Linked DNA regions of Zymomonas mobilis subsp. pomaceae ATCC 29192. The protein of the gene in region 1 binds, or shares a complex with, the protein of each later gene. Links are inferred from orthologs where the notes say so. Each region holds a gene or a part of one and is shown on either strand. Other genes may lie near its edges.

Region 1 (3,285 bases):
ACAACATGGCATCAAGATCGATAATCTCGCGGAGTTGAAGGGTGCCTTCATTCAAGGCATCAGACCACTCAATAATGGCATCAAAGGTAATCGGGCTTTCACATAGTCCCAAGATCATCGTATCGCGACCGGCTTCAATCCGTTTGGCAATCGCAATTTCGCCTTCACGGCTTAATAACTCAACCGCGCCCATTTCGCGAAGATACATACGGACAGGATCATCCGTGCGATCACTGGTTTCCTTTTTGACTACGGTTGCAGGGGCAGGTGTACCTTCATCCCCCTGTAGTTCTTCGGCACCTTCTTCTTCAGACTGACCATCTTCACCGGCGTCTTCATTTTCAACAATATTAACGCCCATTTCGGAAAGCGCCGACATAATGTCTTCAATCTGCTCCGAAGACATCTGATCCTGTGGAAGAGCCTCGTTTAGCTGATCATAAGTAACATAGCCTCGTTTTTTCGCCTGTGTTACGAATTTACGGATCGATGCTTCATTCAAATCGATCAGCGGCGCATCACTGGCATTCTTTTTTGCTTCAGCCGTAGTCGTCTCTGCCATCTAGCCTTCATCCACCCTTGTTCTAAGCTCGAACTGCACGCCGAGCATATAACGTCGTTCCTGATAATCAGCACGCCGCTTGCGTAGCGAAGCGGCGACTGCCTCTAATTTTTCATAATCAGCCAGCAGACATTTTCCTGAAAACGCCTGTTTAAGCTGCCTTTCCTCGGTCGCCAAATCCTGTTCTTCGATCATAAGATCAATTAGGGCGACCAAACTTTCGACTGCTAATGCTGGTTCAATACCTGGCCGCATAAAGGGAAAGCGTATATCTTTCGCTATATCCCAACTATCCGCCGGAAAGCCGTGATCTTTTCTCAATATGGCCTTGATCGCGGCGCTATCAAGATCTGGTTGATCAAGGATGACGGTTATTAATAATTCGCGCCATCTTGTTAGAACAGGATCTTTGATAGAGAGCTTACTCAGCCTTTCGAGGCGCTCTGTAACGGCTTTTGGGTAAAAAGTCAGCCCGATTAGCATTTGCCGCAGATATTGATATTCGAGATCAATCTCTGCGGTCGAAATCTGTGATACAAGAACAGGAGGAGGAGATATCTCATGTCTTTTTTTTCCCTTCCATCCAAAATTGTCAAAGAAGAAGTTCCGTAAACTCTGGCGATATTCACGAGCGATAGCCGTATTACGGCAAGAGGCCGCTAGACTGTCCAGTCTTTCTAACAATCCCACGCGTGCTTCTGGCGCATTCGGATCTATTTTTGCTGCTTCATGTCGATACAGCAACGCACCTAGAGAAAACGGGTTTTTTATTAAGGCTTCAAAGCCATCCTTACCTTTTTCCTTTACTATATCATCCGGATCCTGACCGGCGGGTAAGGTAACAAAGGCCAGCGTTTTTCCGGGACGCGCTTGAATAAGAGCCCGCTCAGCTGCTCTTACCGCCGCTTTTTGACCCGCCTGATCTCCATCAAAGCAGAGCAGGGGGTGGTCATCCATCCGCCAAAGTCTTTCAATTTGGGCTTCCGTTAGTGCGGTTCCCAGAGGGGCAACGGCTTCATAAATGCCCGCTTCTGCTAATCCGATAACATCTAAATATCCTTCCACGACAATCAAACGTTGTTGCTGACGAGAAGACTGGCTAGCCATATCCAAATTGTAAAGGGTATGTCCCTTATCAAAAAGGGATGTTTCCGGTGAGTTAAGATATTTTGGGCCTGCATCCGGTGAGATATTCAAGCCGCTTAAACCCTCTAACCGTCGCCCTCCAAAGGCAATTGTCCGAGAACGTTGATCCCGGATAGGAATCATTAAGCGTCCTCTGAAACGGTCATAAGGTTCGCGCCCTTCCACCGAGATCAAGAGACCTGTTTCAATCAGTTTTTCAAGGCCGTGGTGGGCTAAAGCATTTTTTAACCGCCCCCGAGCATTAGGGGCAAAGCCCAATCCAAAACGGGCAGCGGTCGCCGGAGATATGCCGCGTTCCTGTAAATAAGCCCTGACAGGCGTACCTTCAATACCGTGAAGCTGTGCTGTAAACCATTCGGCGGCTTCTGCCATCACATCATAAAGGGTAGCTGCCCGTTTTGCTTGTTGAATCGCTCTTGGATCGGGTTCGGGAATATCCATCCCCACTTGCGCTGCTAATTCTTTTACCGCTTCTATGAAGGGTAAGCCACGCGTTTCGGTCAGAAATCGGATAGCATCGCCATGGGCACCGCACCCGAAGCAATGATAAAATCCTTTTTCATCATTGACATAGAAACTTGGGGTTTTTTCGTTATGGAAAGGGCAACAAGCGCGAAATTCTCTTCCGGCGCGCGTCAGCTTGACGCTGCGGCCGATTAGAGTAGACAACGTTATCCGTTGACGTAACTCGTCTAGAAATTCAGGTGGAAGAAAGTGACCAGTGGTCATTACTATCCCATCAGACCCTAAAGCAGAAAAACGGATAATGCGGGGGAAATTATCGTTGCCGACAGCCCACAAATTCAGAACTTTTTGTAAGATATGGGTATGATTGCTGACCCATTTTAGCATCAGGAAAATATTGGCCTGATGCGTATCCTATCTAACGATACCGTCCCGGACAAAAGGGATAGAATTAGGATATAAAAAAACGGGTAGAAGCAAAATACCGAATCACCCCGTAATTATACCCCTCTATCAGAAGAAAAATTATTTTTCTAGATGAAAAGATGGTTCAAAGCTTATCAGATATATCCCAAAAATAAGGGAAATCTTAATATCTCAAAGGGTAAAGATAGGGCCTTTTCGACAGCCTATTTTCAGATCCTTATCCTAAAAAATGAGAAATAAGAACAAGCGTTCCTAACGAGATAGCTGTTGTCAGAACTATGGCTCGAGAGCAAATTGTATCATCTGCGCCGTATTCTAACGCCAATAAGGCGGTAATATTGCCGACCGGCATAGCGATCATAAGGATAATCAGCTTAGATACCCTATCATTCCAGCCTATTATTCTAAAAATACCTAGTAATAGAAGCGGTAATACAATCATTTTCAGGAGAGAAAATGTTAAAATTCGACGATTAGTGATAATATCAAGAAGGCGATGCTGAGCAATAGATACCCCGATTAAAAACATGGCTAGCACAACTGCGCAACGCCCCATTTCTAAGGTCATATTATTTATAAATTTGGGTAATTTGATACCTGTGGCCAAGACAAGAATAAGTGCGAGACAGGCCATAAATCCGGGATTGAGCAGCTTTTTTAAAGTGGCAAGATTTAAATGCGTAACC
Region 2 (3,312 bases), 1.3 Mb from region 1 along the record:
TTAACGATGTGCGCCGTCATGGCTGTCTCACTCGTACTTACCGGCCATACATGGATATGATGGACATCTGTAACATCTGGCAAGCTGCGCAAACGTGCAATAACAGCGTCGAGGTCTATCGACGGGGGAACCCCATTAAGGGCAAGAGAAAAAGACCGAACAACAAGCCCCCAACTACTCCACAGCAAGACGACAACAATCCCCAAGCTTAAGGTCGGATCTATCCAGTGCCATCCTGTTAATTTGATGATTAAGCCTGAAAGCACAACAACCGCTGAGACCAAGGCATCTAAGAGCATATGCAGAAAAGCTGCATGACGATTAAGCTCCTCCTGCCCATCTTTGAACAATAAAGCCGTAGCAAAATTGATAATAATACCGATCCCGGCAACTATCATAATAGTGCCACCTGGAACGGCGACAGGATCAGAAAAACGCCGAATAGCTTCCCATCCAATAGCCCCACAGGCAACAAATAAAAATAAGGCGTTAAAAAGAGCGGCTAAAATAGAAGAGGATCGGTAACCATAGGTAAATCGAGCTGTGGGACGTAATTTTTCAGCCAGAAGCGCCGCTAAAGATAAGGCTAATCCCAGTACATCAGAAAGATTATGCCCTGCATCAGCAATAAGGGACAAGGAACCCGAGGCAAGCCCATAACCTATTTCTACAAAGATAAAGGCTAAATTGATAATAATACCAATGCTAAAGCTACGGCTATTATGGGCATTGATTTCATGGTGGTGGTGATGCCCTGTTCCGTGACTGTGGTGATGGCTATGATCATGGTCATGATCGTGGTCTTTATCAGACATTGTACTAATAGCCTTATTCCCCATACATCTTACCCTATTCAGCTTGTAGTTTAGAAAGGACCTTTTAGAATTCGATATAAGTAAGTATCCTTACACTCTCTCTTCGGAAGGCATATAATTATCATCAACGGGATCTGAAAAACGGGTGATACGGCTTTCAAATCTTAAACGTACTTTACCTGTTGCCCCATGTCGCTGTTTGGCGACAATCAGTTCGGCCATATTATAGACTTGTTCCATCGACTGTTGCCATATTCGGTGTTCTTCATCAACACGGGCATCAATCGGACTATCGCTCTTTTCGGCTGCTCTTTTCGGTTCACGCGATTGGAGATAATATTCTTCACGATAGACGAACAAGACAATATCTGCATCCTGCTCAATAGAACCGGATTCTCGTAAATCAGAAAGCTGGGGGCGTTTATCCTCACGCTGTTCCACAGCACGGGACAGCTGGGACAAGGCTAGCACAGGAATATCGAGTTCTTTTGCTAAAGTTTTTAGTCCACGGCTGATTTCTGAAATTTCATTTACCCGATTATCATTTGCTTTACCCGAGCCATGCAAAAGTTGAAGATAGTCAACAACCAATAAACCAATATTATGTCGGCGTTTTAACCTTCTAGCACGGGTACGCAAACTGGCGATAGTCAAACCGGGGGTATCGTCAATATAAAGCGGTAACTCTTCCAATTCAGTGGCCGCGCGTGCAAGATTACGGAATTCTTCCTTGCGAATTTTCCCCATACGCAGGTCTTCAGAAGATAATTGCGATTGTTCCGCCAAAAGACGAGTTGCCAACTGATCAGCAGACATTTCTAGACTAAAAAATGCAACAGGCGCCCCTGCACTTTCTTCTGGCTTGAGGCCATTACGGATATCATACATATAACGCTGTGCCGCATTAAAGGCGACATTGGTTGCAAAGGCCGTTTTACCCATGCCAGGGCGACCCGCTAGAATCAGAAGATCAGAACGATGCAACCCGCCAATCTTGGCATTAACCGTATCCAGTCCTGTTGTAATACCAGAAAGATTGGCCCCTGAATAAAGCGCCATTTCGGCTGCTTTAACAGCAATATTGGCCGCCTGTGCAAAACTTTTAACGCCCCCTTCGGTAACACCGGATTCGGCAACACGATAAAGAGAAGCCTCCGCTTCTTCAATTTGAGATAGAGGATCAATGATGCCTTGAGTATCCATAGCATTATCGACCATCTCTCGCCCGACACTGATTAGTTCCCGTAAAAGGGCAAGATCATAAATCTGGGCAGCGAAATCCCGAACCCCCAACAAAGCAGCATGGTGTTGTGCAAGCTCTACAACATATTTTATGCCGCCCTTGGCCTGTAAACCGGGGTCTTTTTCAAGAAGAGGTTGCAGAATAACGGGTGTAACATGCTGATTACGATCAATCTGGCGCATAATAGTCTGATAAATCAGACCATGGGTAGGGTCGAAAAAATGTTCGGCACGAAGTTTAACCTGAACATCTTCTGCAAGGCGATTATCAATTAAAAGGGCACCTAGAAGCGCCGCTTCTGCTTGAATATTCGCAGGTACCCCGATGTCTTTTTCTTGCAAATTAGATGCCAATGTTAATACTTCTGCCATGCAGAATCTGTCCTTCGTCTTTTTTCTTCTAGGAGGGGTTTTGCGGGCTTTTGATAGGCTATCTTCAGGTTAAGCGGAGGATAACATGTATGACCGAATCCAATTATAAATATGAAGGACCTAAGGATAAAGCGCAATCACTTGTAGATAAAGCCCGTCAGGCTATGAAGCAATCTTATTCCCCTTATTCAGGTTTTTCTGTGGGTGCTGCAGTTTTATTACAAGATGGATCGATCATAACCGGTACTAATTTTGAAAATGCGAGCTATGGCCTTACCTTATGTGCTGAGACGGTTGCCGTAGCGATAGCTAATAATACGGGTAACCTTAAAAATATTGTTGCAATCGCCATTATAGGTGGGAAACGTCAAAAAGATGGTTTCCTTATCGGAAAAAATCCTGTTTATCCCTGTGGTCGATGCCGTCAGATATTGAACGAAGCTGCTCAGGTGAGCCAATGTGATTTAACTGTCTATTGTGCATCTGCCGAAGGTGACTTGATCAAAGAGCATAAATTATCAGAATTAATCCCTTTTAATTTTGGCCCCGATGATCTTGGCATTACGGCTACGGAATCCTGAATATCCAAAAATTAAATCCACAAAAGCTAATTAAAAAAGGAATTAAGAATGTCGATCATGTCTGACCGCTGGATTCGCGAGCAGGCCCAACAGCAAGCAATGATCGAACCATTTGTTGAAAGTCAACGGCGTGATGGCTGTATCAGCTATGGATTGTCTTCTTATGGGTATGATGCACGGGTAGCTGATGAATTTAAAATTTTTACAAATGTTGATTCCGCTACTGTTGATCCAAAGAATTTCGCCTCCAACAGTTTTGTTGATCGTAAAACAGAGGTTTGTATCATCCCGCCAAACAGCTT

The links.
Region 2: the proteins of dnaG (region 1) and ZYMOP_RS02060 are in contact, whole or in part, in a crystal structure (PDB 2R6A), measured with the Geobacillus stearothermophilus proteins. The link is inferred for Zymomonas mobilis subsp. pomaceae ATCC 29192 from one-to-one orthologs. Residues at the interface, in WP_049624496.1 of Geobacillus stearothermophilus: Lys456, Leu457, Leu458, Pro459, Ala460, Asn463, Ala464, Leu467, Leu535, Leu536, Ile537, Ala538, Gln544, Glu545, Asp548, Tyr549, His552; in WP_033016901.1 of Geobacillus stearothermophilus: Ser13, Glu15, Ala16, Gln18, Glu91, Leu92, Asp94, Ala95, Val96, Pro97, Thr98, Ala99, Ala100, Asn101, Tyr104, Tyr105, Ile108.

Annotation. Positions count from the first base shown.
Region 1 is NC_015709.1:1,729,250-1,732,534, forward strand. Bases 1-2,957 are described here. They hold dnaG (DNA primase), read right to left. Parts: upstream 2,438-2,957; coding sequence 563-2,437; downstream 1-562. Other genes in these bases: rpoD (RNA polymerase sigma factor RpoD), read right to left, coding at 1-562; ZYMOP_RS07730 (AEC family transporter), read right to left, coding at 2,817-2,957. Outside these bases: more of ZYMOP_RS07730, read right to left, coding at 2,958-3,285. UniProt on the Escherichia coli protein: RNA polymerase that catalyzes the synthesis of short RNA molecules used as primers for DNA polymerase during DNA replication.
Region 2 is NC_015709.1:461,743-465,054, forward strand. The notes cover bases 168-3,151. They hold ZYMOP_RS02060 (replicative DNA helicase), read right to left. Parts: upstream 2,430-3,151; coding sequence 906-2,429; downstream 168-905. Other genes in these bases: ZYMOP_RS02055 (cation diffusion facilitator family transporter), read right to left, coding at 168-815; ZYMOP_RS02065 (cytidine deaminase), read left to right, coding at 2,519-3,010; dcd (dCTP deaminase), read left to right, coding at 3,059-3,151. In the rest of the region: more of ZYMOP_RS02055, read right to left, coding at 1-167; more of dcd, read left to right, coding at 3,152-3,312. UniProt on the Escherichia coli protein: The main replicative DNA helicase, it participates in initiation and elongation during chromosome replication. Travels ahead of the DNA replisome, separating dsDNA into templates for DNA synthesis.